Bdellovibrio bacteriovorus HD100: one gene and its partner. The protein of the gene in region 2 binds, or shares a complex with, the protein of the main gene of each other region. Links are inferred from orthologs where the notes say so. Each region holds a gene or a part of one and is shown on either strand. Other genes may lie near its edges.

What was found.
Region 1: rplM (region 2) and rplL share a complex: the UniProt entries of both Escherichia coli proteins name them as parts of the 50S ribosomal subunit. The link is inferred for Bdellovibrio bacteriovorus HD100 from one-to-one orthologs.

The regions. Positions count from the first base shown.
Region 1 is NC_005363.1:2,885,498-2,891,046, forward strand. The notes cover bases 2-2,856. They hold rplL (50S ribosomal protein L7/L12), read right to left. Parts: upstream 1,686-2,856; coding sequence 1,317-1,685; downstream 2-1,316. Other genes in these bases: BD_RS13660 (hypothetical protein), read left to right, coding at 246-938; rplJ (50S ribosomal protein L10), read right to left, coding at 1,768-2,298; rplA (50S ribosomal protein L1), read right to left, coding at 2,534-2,856. Outside these bases: more of rplA, read right to left, coding at 2,857-3,238; rplK (50S ribosomal protein L11), read right to left, coding at 3,251-3,673; transcription termination/antitermination protein NusG, read right to left, coding at 3,736-4,269; preprotein translocase subunit SecE, read right to left, coding at 4,280-4,657; tuf (elongation factor Tu), read right to left, coding at 4,963-5,549. UniProt on the Escherichia coli protein: The binding site for several of the GTPase factors involved in protein synthesis (IF-2, EF-Tu, EF-G and RF3). Is thus essential for accurate translation.
Region 2 is NC_005363.1:456,629-464,741, reverse strand. Bases 2,779-5,507 are described here. They hold rplM (50S ribosomal protein L13), read right to left. Parts: upstream 4,499-5,507; coding sequence 4,058-4,498; downstream 2,779-4,057. Other genes in these bases: BD_RS02250 (hypothetical protein), read right to left, coding at 5,457-5,507; truA (tRNA pseudouridine(38-40) synthase TruA), read right to left, coding at 4,610-5,398; rpsI (30S ribosomal protein S9), read right to left, coding at 3,646-4,044; BD_RS02270 (DUF3373 family protein), read right to left, coding at 2,779-3,435. In the rest of the region: BD_RS02285 (hypothetical protein), read right to left, coding at 1-1,177; BD_RS02280 (hypothetical protein), read left to right, coding at 1,395-1,784; BD_RS02275 (hypothetical protein), read right to left, coding at 1,844-2,068; more of BD_RS02270, read right to left, coding at 2,104-2,778; more of BD_RS02250, read right to left, coding at 5,508-6,536; BD_RS02245 (substrate-binding periplasmic protein), read right to left, coding at 6,703-7,467; BD_RS02240 (hypothetical protein), read left to right, coding at 7,700-7,954. UniProt on the Escherichia coli protein: This protein is one of the early assembly proteins of the 50S ribosomal subunit, although it is not seen to bind rRNA by itself. It is important during the early stages of 50S assembly.

The DNA.
Region 1 (5,549 bases), 2.4 Mb from region 2 along the record:
CTCAAACTACCCTAAGTTTTCAATAAAGCAAGTGATTCTAAAGGTTTTTGGCGCCTTTCCAAAAACTTCAGGCACTCCAAAAATGGCCGGTTATTGCGTCGTGTAAAGTCGAGTTTTGCAGCTAATCAGTAGCCCATAACAAGGACGCATCATAGGCTTAAAAAGTCGAAGGAAGGACCCCCATGTTTAGAGCGTTGTTCGCCTTAAGTTTGCTTAGTTTATCAGCATGTTCACACTCCATCAGCATGCGCGCCTCCCATTTCAACATGCCGGTGGTATCCAACGAACAGTGGCAAGGACATGCCGCCGTGGTCATGGCCTCGGAAACCCGAGTGACCCTGGTCAACGACATCAACTCAAACCCACCCCTGCGCGACAAGGTTCTGATCAACAGCGACATTGACGCCAGCGACTTCGTGACCGGCGCAAACAACGTCGGATTCGACGCAAGCGTGAGTGTTTTCAAAGGGATAGAAGTCTATCTGGAAAACTTCCTGTGGGGCGCAAGATTCCAGTTCCTGAACCACGGAACTCAAAACCGAGTGTGGGTCGGCTCCCTGATGGGCGCCTACGGAACAAAAAGTGAAACCACAACCGACGCATTTTACCTGGGCAACAACACCACCGACGCCAAAGCCGAGTCAGACATCACCACCTCCCAAGCCGGAGTCAGCCTAGGGTACAAATACGAGTACCTGGTCCCCTACTTTTCCTACATCTACGAATTCCACAAAGTCAAAACAAGCATCACCAGCACCAACGGAACCTTCGGCCCCTATGACGACGAAGGAAATCACAGTTACTATTCCGTGGGCCTAAGCACCCATCAAAAAGGCCTCCGAGCCGCCATCGAATACAGCCACATAGACATCAAATGGGACAGATCCGACCGCGAAAGCCAAGAAGCCTTCGGCGTAAAACTAGGTTTCGCCTGGTAAAAACAACCACCCAAAAACAAAAAAGGCCCCAACAGGGGCCTTAATAATTTCAAAAACCAAAAATCTAAGTCCAAAGCACCAAACGAAGGGGCTTTTTCGCATTTTGGCCACCGCAAGCCCCGTTAGGATTGGGCTGGGGGCTTAAGGGTGCAAAACCTGAGTTCCACAGCGCCCGAAAATCCAATCCAGCACTTAGAAAACTAAAAATAAAATACTACCGCAAAACAAAAAGCCCCCACCGCGCGAGGACTGTCCGAAAGGTTTTGCACCCCTAAGCCCCCAGCCCAATCCCAACGAAGGGTAAAGCGAGGGCCAAAATGCAAAAAGCCCCGTGTTTCCACGAGGCTTTCGGCATTAGTATAAACTAAGTGGCAGAAATTACTTAACAGTAACTTTCGCGCCCGCAGCTTCAAGAGCTTTCTTGATTTTTTCTGCGTCTTCTTTAGTAGCGCCTTCTTTAACAGCTTTGTTACCAGCTTCAACAAGGGCTTTAGCTTCAGCAAGACCCAAACCAGTCAAGCCACGAACTTCTTTAATAACGTTGATTTTGTTGGCGCCAGCGTCAACAAGGATAACGTCAAAAGCAGTTTTTTCTTCAACAGCAGCAGCAGGACCTGCAGCAGCAGCAGCAACTGGAGCAGCAGCGGAAACGCCCCATTTTTCTTCCAAAGTTTTTACTAGTTCTGCGATCTCAAGAACAGTTTTCGCAGACAACGCTTCAACGATTTGATCGTTAGTCAGAGACATTTTATCCTCCAGGGATATAAAAAATTATTTAAAAATTCAAATATTCAGCACCATCAGTCCCGAACCTTCGGGATTCAAGCAATTACGCTTGTGGAGCTTCTTCAGTACCAGCGGCTGCGCCGCCGCCCATTTTCTCAGCGTAAGCGTTAAGACATCTAGCAAGTGCAGAACCTGCACCCAACAATGTACCCAACAACATAGCGCGAAGCTGGTCTTTGCCCGGAAGTGTCGCCAAGAATTTAATCTTAGCATCATCCAAAGCAGCGCCGTCCATAACACCGGACTTGATTTGCAGAACTTCTACGTCCTTAGCGAAATCAGCCAATGCTTTTGCAGTCGCGTTCACTTCACCGTAAGAGAATACGATGGCGTTAGTACCTTTCATTGAATTAGCAAATGCTGTTTCAATAGCTGGGTGATCTTTGAACGCTCTTTTTGCAAGAGTATTACGAACAACTTTCATCTCAGAATCAGCAGCATTCAATTTTTTACGCAAGTTAGTTACTTGCTCAACCTTGATGCCTTTGAAGTCGACGATGAAAGCTCCCTTAGCCTTTCCGAATTTCTCCGTGATTAGCTTAATCTCCTGCTCTTTATCTGCGCGAGTGATCATATGTGAGCCTCCTTTCATTAGACTTTTTGCCCTTCTTGCGAAGGGGCCTGTGCGAATCAGGTCGGTTTGGAGGTCGCATGAACCTTTTTGCCTTATCTCGGTAGGCCCCTCACAAACGAGGGATTACATCCACTGAAAGAAACCTACTGTCTCTGATCGCAATAATTTTATGAACTAATACAAAATAACCAGATAAAAAACAAGGCCCTGAGCACGCTCAGAGCCTTAAAATTTACTAGTTAGCGCCAGTTGCAGCAGCTGCCGCATTTGGCTCGATCTTAACGCCTGGGCCCATAGTGGACGCTACAGCGATAGAACGAAGGTAGATACCTTTGGAAGATGCTGGTTTAGCCTTAACGATAGCTCCCAACAAAGTCATGAAGTTATCTTTAAGTTTAGCATCGCCCATGGATTTCTTACCGATACCAGCGTGTACGATACCTGCTTTATCAACGCGGAAGTCCAACTTACCTTTTTTCTCGGCAGTTACAGCTTCACCAACGTTCATAGTTACAGTACCGATTTTTGGATTCGGCATCAAACCACGAGGCCCCAGGATCTTAGCAACTTTAGAAACAGTCGCCATCATGTCCGGAGTCGCGATACATTTATCGAAATCCAACCAGCCGCCCTGGATTTTAGCTACCAGGTCGTCTGCGCCTACGAAGTCAGCGCCAGCTGCTTTCGCTTCAGCCTCTTTCGGGCCTTTTGCGAAAACAACAACTTTAACTTCTTTGCCCAAACCGTGAGGAAGAGCGATAGCTCCACGCACTTGTTGGTCAGATTGCTTAGGGTCAATACCCAAACGCAATGCTACGTCGATAGATTCATCAAATTTAGCTGGAGCTGTTTCAACAACCAGTTTGAATGCTTCTTCAACAGTGTACTTTTTTGCAGAATCAACTTTTTTAGCGACTGCTGCGAATTTTTTGCCTGCCATCTTATACCACCCTTACGCGATGTCGATGCCCATGCTTTTAGCCGTACCAGCAACTTGTGACATTGCGGATTCAACTTTCAAGCAGTTCAAGTCAGGCAATTTCGTTGTAGCGATTTGCTTGATTTGATCGTTATTGATTTTGCCAACTTTGTCCTTCTGAGGCTGCTTGGAACCGGATTCCAGTTTCAACGCCTTTTTGATCAAAGAAGACACCGGTGGTGTTTTTGTGATGAAAGTAAACGATCTGTCTTGGTAAACAGTGATGATGATAGGGATGATGCTATCACCCAACGCTTGTGTACGAGCGTTGAACTGCTTACAGAATTCCATGATGTTTACCCCATGCTGTCCGAGCGCCGGTCCAACGGGTGGAGCTGGATTAGCTTTCCCTGCCGGTATCTGCAGCTTGATCATTCCTGTAACTTTTTTTGCCATGACCCACTCCTGCAAGAGGTTGTGTTAATTAATATCCATCGGCCGCCCTATGCGGCTTCTGGTTATGGTTTTTCTACTTGAATGTAATCCAACTCAACTGGAGTCGGACGACCGAAGATGCTCACAAGAACTTTAAGCTTCGCTTTGTCCTCGTTGATCTCTTCAACTGTTCCCTGGAAGTTGGAGAATGGACCGTCAATAACAGTCACGTTCTCACCCACAGCGAACTTCACTTTCGGTCTTGGTTTTTCAGCAACGCCAGCCATCTGCTGGGTCACACGAAGAACTTCAGCCTCAGGAACTTCCGGAGGACGGGTTTTAGTGCCGCCCACGAAGCCCGTGACTTTAGACGAATTACGTACCAAATGCCAAGTCTCATCATTCAAAAACATCTGAACGAAGATATAACCCGGGAAAAATTTACGTGATTTGGTCTGTTTTTGACCTTTTACCAGCTCCACTACGCTTTCCGCAGGGATCAGGATTTCACCAAAGAACTCTTCCATTTTGGAAGATTTGATCTTTTCTTCGATGGCTTTTTTAGCTGTGTTTTCACAGCTTGTCTGAACGTTAACGATGTACCACTTTTTTTCCATGGTTCCGTCCTTACTTCATAAGAAAGTTGATTAAGAAGCCAGAGATCAGATCGAAGGAACTGATGATAACACTGGAGATAAGAACCATAACCACGCAAGCGATAGTCATGGCCGTTGTGTCCTTGCGAGAAGGCCAAACAACTTTACGGATTTCAGAAACTACTTCTTCGCCCCAAGTCTGAACGCGTGGGTTGAACTGAAGAGCGGCAAACAACGCGAAACCTGCCAAAACAGGGATCCCGTGGCGAACCATATCGGAGTCAGCAGCACGAGCCACAACACCGAATGCGCCGGCGAATGCCTTGATTAGAAGAGAGACGGTCAAACCGACCAAGATACCTGCAAGTGCAAAGCTGATAGTCAAAATCTTAGAGTTGGCCTTTTCCATTATTCCTCATCCTAAAGTTATGGAGTCAAAATTGGCAGGGGCGGAGGGATTCGAACCCACGACCTAACGATTTGGAGTCGTTCGCTCTACCGCTGGAGCTACACCCCTACTGATCTTATTGATGACAACCGACCGCACAGGATCGTTTCTCATCAATAATCTCCCTTGCGATACTATTTATGGGAGATTTTAGGACCAGTAAAAGCCATTTTTGACTTACTTTTTGGTACTGCCAAGAAACACCGAGGGGGACCCTTTTGTCAAGGAGTCCCCCGGGTGATTATTACTTAGCTTACGCTGCGTTATTACTCAAGGATCTCAGTAACAACACCAGCTCCAACTGTACGACCGCCTTCACGGATCGCGAAGCGAAGCTCTTTTTCCATAGCGATAGGAGCGATAAGTTCAACAGAAACTTCGATCTTATCACCAGGCATAACCATTTCAGTTCCAGCTTTCAAAGTACAAACGCCAGTAACGTCTGTAGTACGGAAGTAGAACTGAGGACGGTAACCGTTGAAGAATGGAGTGTGACGTCCGCCTTCTTCTTTAGTCAGGATGTACGCTTCAGCTTTGAATTTTTTGTGTGGTTTAACTGTACCTGGTTTAACAAGTACTTGGCCACGTTCAACGTCTTCTTTTTTAGTACCACGAAGAAGAACACCGCAGTTGTCCCCTGCTTGACCTTCGTCAAGAAGTTTACGGAACATCTCGATACCAGTTACAGTAGTTTTTTGAGTTGGACGGATACCAACGATTTCGATCTCGTCACCAACTTTAACAATACCACGCTCTACACGGCCAGTAACAACTGTACCACGACCAGAGATAGAGAATACGTCCTCTACTGGCATCAAGAAAGTTTTGTCTACTGCACGAACTGGAGCTGGGA
Region 2 (8,113 bases):
CCAGATAAGATTTGTGCGTGGACTTTTCACCCGGCACATCCAGTGTCACCGTGTTCATCGCAAACTTCTGAGGAGTTTCAAAGTTCCAGACCGTCACGTTGTCTTCCATATCACGTACCGGCATCTGATCCTTGGAAAGATAAGTGCCCTTCAGTGCACGCGTGGAAATAAATCGGCGGTCCTTCTGACGAGGTGGTTCGGTGATCTCCAGATTATAGACAAACACCCCACCGGATTTTCCCGGCAATGTCAGGCGGGCGTTTTTCTGAGGCACATCCGCTTTCCACATGTCGGCGCGGGCCCCGATCGTGCTTTCAAAGCCCAGTATTTTAGTCACAGCACCATAGTCTTCGCCGGCAATACTTTCGGATTCCAGCTTCAATGGCTTCGGCAGATCCCCGGTCAGGGTCACATCACCGGATTTCTTTTCAGATTCGATCATGTCACGAATCACAGGCGCCACTGGCTCAGAAACGAATTCATAGGTCGCATCAGAATCCAGCGTCGCCAGGAACTGAACCGGAGTTCCCACCGCCACTTCCTCGGCCCCCTGCAGTTTCTTTTCTTCATTCTGGAAAATCACACGAGGGCTGGCTTCTGATTTGGTCACACCGATTTGGACGCTGCCTTCTTTGATCTCAACCCCGTACCACTGGGAACAGATGCTCGAATAACCCCTGCCGGCTTCCGCACGAAGACAGAAACGGAATCGTTCGCCGTCCTTCCACTGCGGGCCTTTGCTTTCCTGGATCCCGGAGTAAGACCAGCTGCCAGTTCCCTTCACGGGCTGCTTCCACAACTCTTTCCCCTGCTGATTGATCACAGACACGTCTCCGCCAGGAACCAGTTCATGATTCCAGGTCAGATTCAGTGTGTTGTTTTCTACTTTGGCAGACAGCGACTGGTTGTCGAAAACCAGACCGCCCATTTCAAGCTGCTTGCCCTTGGATTTTTTCAAATCGTATTCGACCACGGGATTCTTGATTTTAAGCTCTTGATCCATCACAGAAAAAAACAGAGGTCTTGAAAACTCTGTTTCTTTTTTCTCGGCTTTTTCAGGAGTCTCCGCAGAAGCCGCGACTGGAGCCGCCGCCGGAGGGGTGGGCTGTGCTGCCTCTTGTGCAATAGCAGTTTGGAAAAATAAGATGACGACCAAAGATGAAATCAAGCTGTTCACAGATGTTCCTTATGCAAAATTTCGTTAACACTAAGAATAATCTAATAAACATGAATAAGTCCTTTAAATCAGAGCACTTAAGACTTAGTGCTAGGGCTAGGTTTGCGTCCAATGTGGAACGTTGCGTGCGCGTATAGGTAAATAGTGCGATGCATTTGCATTGCATGGTCCAGCACACTGAAATAGCCTCCCCCCGTTCACCTTATAGGAGGTTTTAATGAAAAAGCTTGTTATGGCTGCGATGATTCTTATGGGTTCTTCCGCAATGGCAGACACAAGAATCATGACTTGTGTTGTTCCTTCCGAAACTAACGCTGTTACTTTGGCAGTTGATTTGGCTGATGATCAGTCCGCTGACTTCGTGATGGTTAACCTGAATGAGCGCTCTAAATCTGCTGTGTTCTTCTCTCAGATGGACAAAGGCACTATCGCTCAACAACTTCAGAACGGTTTCCTGAACCTGTTGGCTTTGACTGAAAAGTCCTCTCAAGTTGACGGTGTTATCACTAACACTGGCTTCCTGGGCCTGAGCCTTGAATCTGATGGCACTTTCGGCGGCTTCCTGGCTGCTAACGGTAACATCTACCCATTGTCTTGCACGAAGTAATCTGTTGTTAACAGAGCTTTCAAGATGAAACGAAAAACGCCTCGAAAGAGGCGTTTTTTTTATCGTCCGATGACAGCACCCGAATTGGGCTTCAGGCACTTGACCTGACAGCTGTCGTATACAGTCACTTTCGTTCCCGGCACACAGGTCAGATACAAAGGACGAATCAAAGACAGCGCCTCTTCATAGCTGATCTTTTTCCTGCATTTTTTTTCTATGACTTCCTGAATGGACTCGACCTTGCCGGCATAAGCCGACGTCGGCCCCAGAACCATGAATGTCATCACGACTATCGAAAAGAAAAACCCAACCCCACTCATCAGAAATCCGTTCTTAGGCTGAGGTAATAGGTTTTCAGAATACGATCCGTGCTCTGCACCGGACCGAATCCCAATGGCAAAGAGCTGTAGTTTTGCTGGCGATAGCCTGCTCTGATCGTAACCAGACTTAACCACTTTTTAGTGAGGTACAAATGCCCGCTGTGACCCGGAGTTGAATAAAAACGCGTCAGGTTCTCGGGTGCTGCCGAAAAATAAAAGGGCGCATCAGACGAGGACAGCCATTCCGCACCCGCCGCCCAGCTGCTCCAGCGATAGCGAGTGGACAACAAAGTCAGACTGCCATAGTTACTGCCATGCTCCTGATCCGTTCCAAATCCCAATCCCGGCGCCAACAAACCGTCACTGATCGCATTCGTATAAGAATGACTTATTGAAACATCCCATCCGGTCTGGGCAATCCCAATCACATCCAGCAAACCGGTGACACCATCCACCTGAACATTCAAATCCGAAGTGCCGGCACCTGATGAAAATGGCAGACGTCCACTTTTATAGTACTGAAGAATAAACCCGGCCTGCTCCGCCCCCTGGGGGTTCTGAATCGAATAGTCCAGCTGCACAGAACCCATATTGATCAAGGTGTCCGTTTCATTTCCGACAGGAGTGCTTCCGTTGGTGTCATCCTGTGGCGGTTTGAGGTACTTAAGATTCCCCCCCCAGAAGACGTCCACAAACGGCGTATACAACAACCGCACCGCCAACTCATGATCCTGCGGCAGCAGCCTGTCCGCCCGGTAGGTCAGCGCCGCCCCACCCAAAGGAGCATCAAAAGTCAAAAGTGGATACGTGCCCTGCCTTGGCAGCAGATCCCACATGTGCTCAGGACTGCCGTTCACAGTCGGCAAGCGTCCCACCGACAATGTCCATACCGATTCGGGACAGGACAAATCGACGTAAGCTTTTTCCAGAAAAATCCAGGAACCGGAATTGGAGTAAATACCTTCAATGTCCTGAATATAAGAGGGTGATCCACCTTGGGTGCGCCAGTTATTCACGAACTTGGTTGTGGTCAGGCGAGTATACACACGAACCTGGGGACTGATCTCGGCATCTGCATTCAATGAAAACCGCAGGCGCAGATACTGCAAATCAGAATGGTCCAAGCTGTCGGGATAACTTTCAGAGACCGAAATATGATCGTAGGTGTTGATCAAAAATCCAGAAAAACTCAAATAGCGCAGATGTTGATTGGCTTCCAATTCAGCCAAGCGCTCTTCAACACTTTTGGGAGTAACAACGTAGGCGGGCCCTTGTTCAGCCTGCGCCAAAACCCCCATGAAAAACAACACGCCAAAGACAGCACTTTTCATGCAGCCCCTCCCCCGCCTAGAGGACTAGCATCCACATGACAGCGTTGCAATGGGAGTAAAATTACAATTAGAAAGGGAATATAAACAAAAATTGATGTTTAGAACGAATGCTGGATGAACCCGGTATCAGATTTTGGATAAAAAAAAGGGAGCTCGAAAGCTCCCTTTTTTCTTCCATTCGCAATTCTCGAAAGAATGCGTCCGAGCAAATTAACGCTTGGAGTATTGGAATCTACGGCGCGCACCCGCTTTACCGTATTTTTTACGCTCAACCATACGAGGATCACGTGTAACGAAGCCAGCTTTCTTCAAGATCCCTTTGAATTCAGGATTGAAAGCGATCAATGCACGAGTGATACCCAAACGGATCGCACCAGCTTGTCCAGACTCACCACCACCTGCAACAGTGATTTTAGCGTCGAACTTACCGATTTGGTTCAAAAGATCAAGAGGCTGTACGATCACCATGCGGGATTGCATACGAGTCAAATAATCTTCAGATTTTTTACCGTTGATTGTGATAGTGCCTTTACCAGGCTTCAAGAAAACACGCGCTGCGCTTGTTTTTCTTCTTCCAGTTGCATAATAGAATTTATCAGCTGCTGCCATTTTCTATCTCCGATTATTTCTTAGATGGAAGGGTGAAAAGAGCCGGTTTTTGAGCAGCATGAGGATGCTCAGCACCAGTGTAAGCCTTCATTTTCATGATAACGTGACGGGATAGCTTGTTTGTTGGAAGCATACCGCGAACAGCTTCGTGAATGATGAAAGTAGAATCTTTCTCTTTCGCTTGAGCTGCTGTCATCTCTTTCAAAGAACCGAAGAAGCGAGTGTGAGAGTAGTACTTCTTGTCCTGCCACTTAGTTCCAGAAAGTTCCATCTTGTCCGTATTGATAACAACAACGAAGTCGCCAGTATCAACGTTAGGAGTGTAGATAGCTTTGTTTTTACCACGAAGGATAGTCGCTACATGAGTTGCTACACGACCAACTTTTTGGCCAGCAGCATCGACGATCCACCATTTTCTTTCAACTTCTTCTGCTTTTGCATTGAAAGTCTTCATTTAGAGTCTCCAGTTTCATTTTGAACAGCCGGTTTTACCGTCCGTCTGCTCGGCAAAAATATGTTTGAGTTTAACAACGGGCTCTTACACTATTTTGCGGGAAGGGATGTTTTAAAGTTCTAGGCACCTATTGTCAAGGTCCTGAGGATAATAAACCTTCATCAAATACAGGCCCTGTGCGGGGGCCGGCGGTCCGGCTTTCATGCGGTCCTGAGCCGCAATGATCTCCTGCATTTTAGATGGATCCAGGCCCTTGCGCTCCAAAAACAATGAGGTCCCCACAATATTTCGAACCATCTGCTTTAAAAAGCCGCTGCCGGTGATCGTGAACTGCATCACACCCGGTTTGCGCCACTCCCAGTCTGCTTTATAGATCTCACGAACCGTATCAGGAACCGGGGTTCCGACCGATTGAAAGCTCTTAAAGTCTTGATTTCCCAAGAGATATTTTGAACTTTCCTGCAAATGTTCGATATCGATGGGCAGACGCACCCAGTCCGCATAGCGGTTTAAATGGGCGCTGGGACGGGGCTTGTTCACTATAAGATACCGATAGGTCTTATGAGTCGCCGACAAGGTCGCATGGAAATCATCCGGAGCAATCCAGGCTTTTTTGGCCACAATACTTGGGGGCAGGTGGGAATTCAAAGCCCAGCACAGGTCCCATTTCTTGTTCGGATCAATCTTGCGATGCGTAGAAAAGTGGCAGACCTGGTTCAGGGCATGAACCCCGGCGTCTGTGCGCCCGGAAGCAAACAGGGTGATTTTTTCATTGAAGACCTTGGACAGGGCCTCTTCGATCACCTGAGCGACCGAAATCTGGTCCTCGGGTTTTTGTTTCTGCCAGCCGCAGAATCCTGTTCCGTCATAAGCAACGGTAAAGCGCACTTTAGTAGTCATGCGCGGCAACCTACCAGTTTCCCCGAAGGGCCGCAAGATGGAGGGAACTTTTAACAGCCTAGAACAAAGCTCCCTGGCAGGTGACGACCTTGCCGCCGAAGTGCGCATAGTTTCTCAAGGCCGAGATGATATTGTCTTTGAATCCTCGCAGAGCCGGAATCGACGCCCTTAAACCCTCCAGACGGAAAAGATAGTATCGGGTCGCATGATCCTGATACACGAGGAAAATACCAATCCCCGGAGGCATCGACATCCCCGTGGAAGCCGCCCAGCCAAACTGATTCGGCCCCTGGCGGAAGACACCTGTCGCGCCACCGTACATGGTGGTGTTTTTCTGACTGGCGAAAGTGCCATCACGTTTTTCAAACACAAGCCCATACGTGCCGGCCGCAGAAACCTCTGCCACACCGGTCAGGGTTTTCTTCAGGCGTTCGACATCCATGAAAATCTCAAAGACCATTTTTGATTTGCCGTCGGATCCCACCTGGCGTGAAACCCCCGCCCCCAGTCCCAGCATGTAAAAGAAACCACCGGATTCAGGGATGAAACGACCAATGCTTCTGCCACGAAGAGCTTCCATCACCTTCTGCGGCAGCGCCAGGCCCGCCCCAATGGAAACCATCATCGTCCCGCCCTTCACATTGCTGCGGGAAACGACATGGGAACTTTCATAAAAGCGGTTGTTCAGTTCGTTCAAAGCCTTGTTGATCTTGCCTGGTTTCACGCGGAAGAAAGAAAGCACACGGGCGAACTTTCCAAGGAAGGCTGATTTTTTGGCCAGGAACTTGGCGATCTCGGCATCAGAAAGCTCCAGCACTTTTTCCAGTTCGGCCTCCGTGCGCGGACCTTCAAACTCAAAAAGCTTGTCGTTGGGAATATCAGCCGTCATCGCAGCACGGGCTCTTTCAACAAAGGCCTTGCGATTAAAGTCTTTCTCGCCTTCCACCACTTCAGACAAATCCAGTTTTATCACCGCTTCGTCAGGCATGTCGGTGCGCGGGGCTTTTGCGGCTTCGGCTTGGCTGGGGGCGGATTCAAAAAGCAGGAGATTGGCATCGTCTTCGGCATAGGCCTGGGCCCCGGTCAAAGAAACGGCTGCGAGCAAAAGCAGGCTTTTGAAAAGGATACGAATGGCCATGGGAACTCCTGTTTCCCAAAAAGGAGCAACGAGCATACCAGCCGGCAAACAAGAGAAAGGCCCTAAAAAAGCTATTATCTCTGCTAAATTGCTTATAAGGCACAAAAGGACGCGGAACCCCAGTCAGCCCTGTGACAGGAAACCCAAAAAGAGGCACCTTCAGCGCTTATCGGAAGTTGTCCAAAGGGATGTCTTTTCCCAGCCAGCGCTGCATGATGCGGGCGTAGTCATTCGAGGCTTTCAGCTTTCTCAAACCCCGATCCAGCTTTTCTTTGAGCTCGCGGCTTTGCGGATGCGAGCGGGAAAGGTGAACATAGATGGGCTCATTGGTCAGCTCCAGAACCGTGGCCACTTTGCCGCGGAACTGGGGGTTTCTTTCCAGATAATAGTACAGAACCATTTCGTCGATGGCAGCGTAGTTTATCCGCCCGGTCACCACCAGCTTTAACGAGGTCATGTCATTGGCCGTGAATTGTTTCAGAATCTTTTTGTTATCGTCAAAGTCCTTCCCAAAGGGAAAGCCACTGGGATGAGCCACAGTTTCGCCTTCCAACTCGCGGAGTGACCTTATGGGTTTGGTCTTTTTTACATGGCGGTTGGTAACGATCAGCCCCCGGCTGCGGAAAAGGTGCTCTTCAGGGAAGACGTACTTTTCAATCAGCTCCTGATTTTTTGCAGAGTTAAAACAGCCCGGCTCTTTCCCGATGGCCGTCAAAGCCAGGCAGCGCAGATAAGGCACCTGCAAAAGCTCCACCTCCGAGGACTCAATCTCAAGAGCCGCTCGCACCAGATCCACGGAGACTCCCTGCAGGCGTCCGTTTTCCACATAGGAAAAAGGCGGCCAGTTGTCCTCGGCAAGAACACGATAGCTTTTGGCCTGCGCACACACGCAAACCAGCAGGATTGGCAGAATCCAATACAGACGGGTCAAAACAGCTCCTAGATTTATAGAGAGTAAATACAAAAGAGTTTTGAAATCCCCTAATTACTTGTTGGAAATCAAAGAAAGACTGAGGCTTGAATGTTCCGCCAGCTTCCCGGACGAAATGCCCAAACTTGGTAATTACCATTTTTTCACAAGATTCACGGGGAATTGACCGCCACCGGCGAAAGGCGTATTTCCTGTCCCACTTTTTTAAATCTAAAAAATAAGGAGTTCATCCATGAAAACAGTTTTCGCAGTATTGATGCTTGTATCCGGTTCCGCTTTCGCTTCTGAAGTTAACTATTCCCGTCCACAAGACGAACTTTACATCGACTTCATCAGCTGGTGCGATTCCAACAACGTCATGGGCCAGGACAGCCAAGGCCAAACTTATGTAAAATTCAACTGCTCTGAGTACGGCCAAACTTGCCGCCAGACAGTCACTCATCGCCACAACAGAACTCTTTACTTTGCAGCTTGCTCTGACAAATAGTTCTGATTCTTCAAAATTGAAGACAAAAAAAAGGTGCTCTCCGAAGGAGGCACCTTTTTTATTTCACAAACCGAGAGCCAAGGCTGATCAAAAGGTTCCAGATGCACAAAATGCCTCTGGCATTTTGAGGCGAAGCCCACGCGGAGGTGGGCCCTTTTC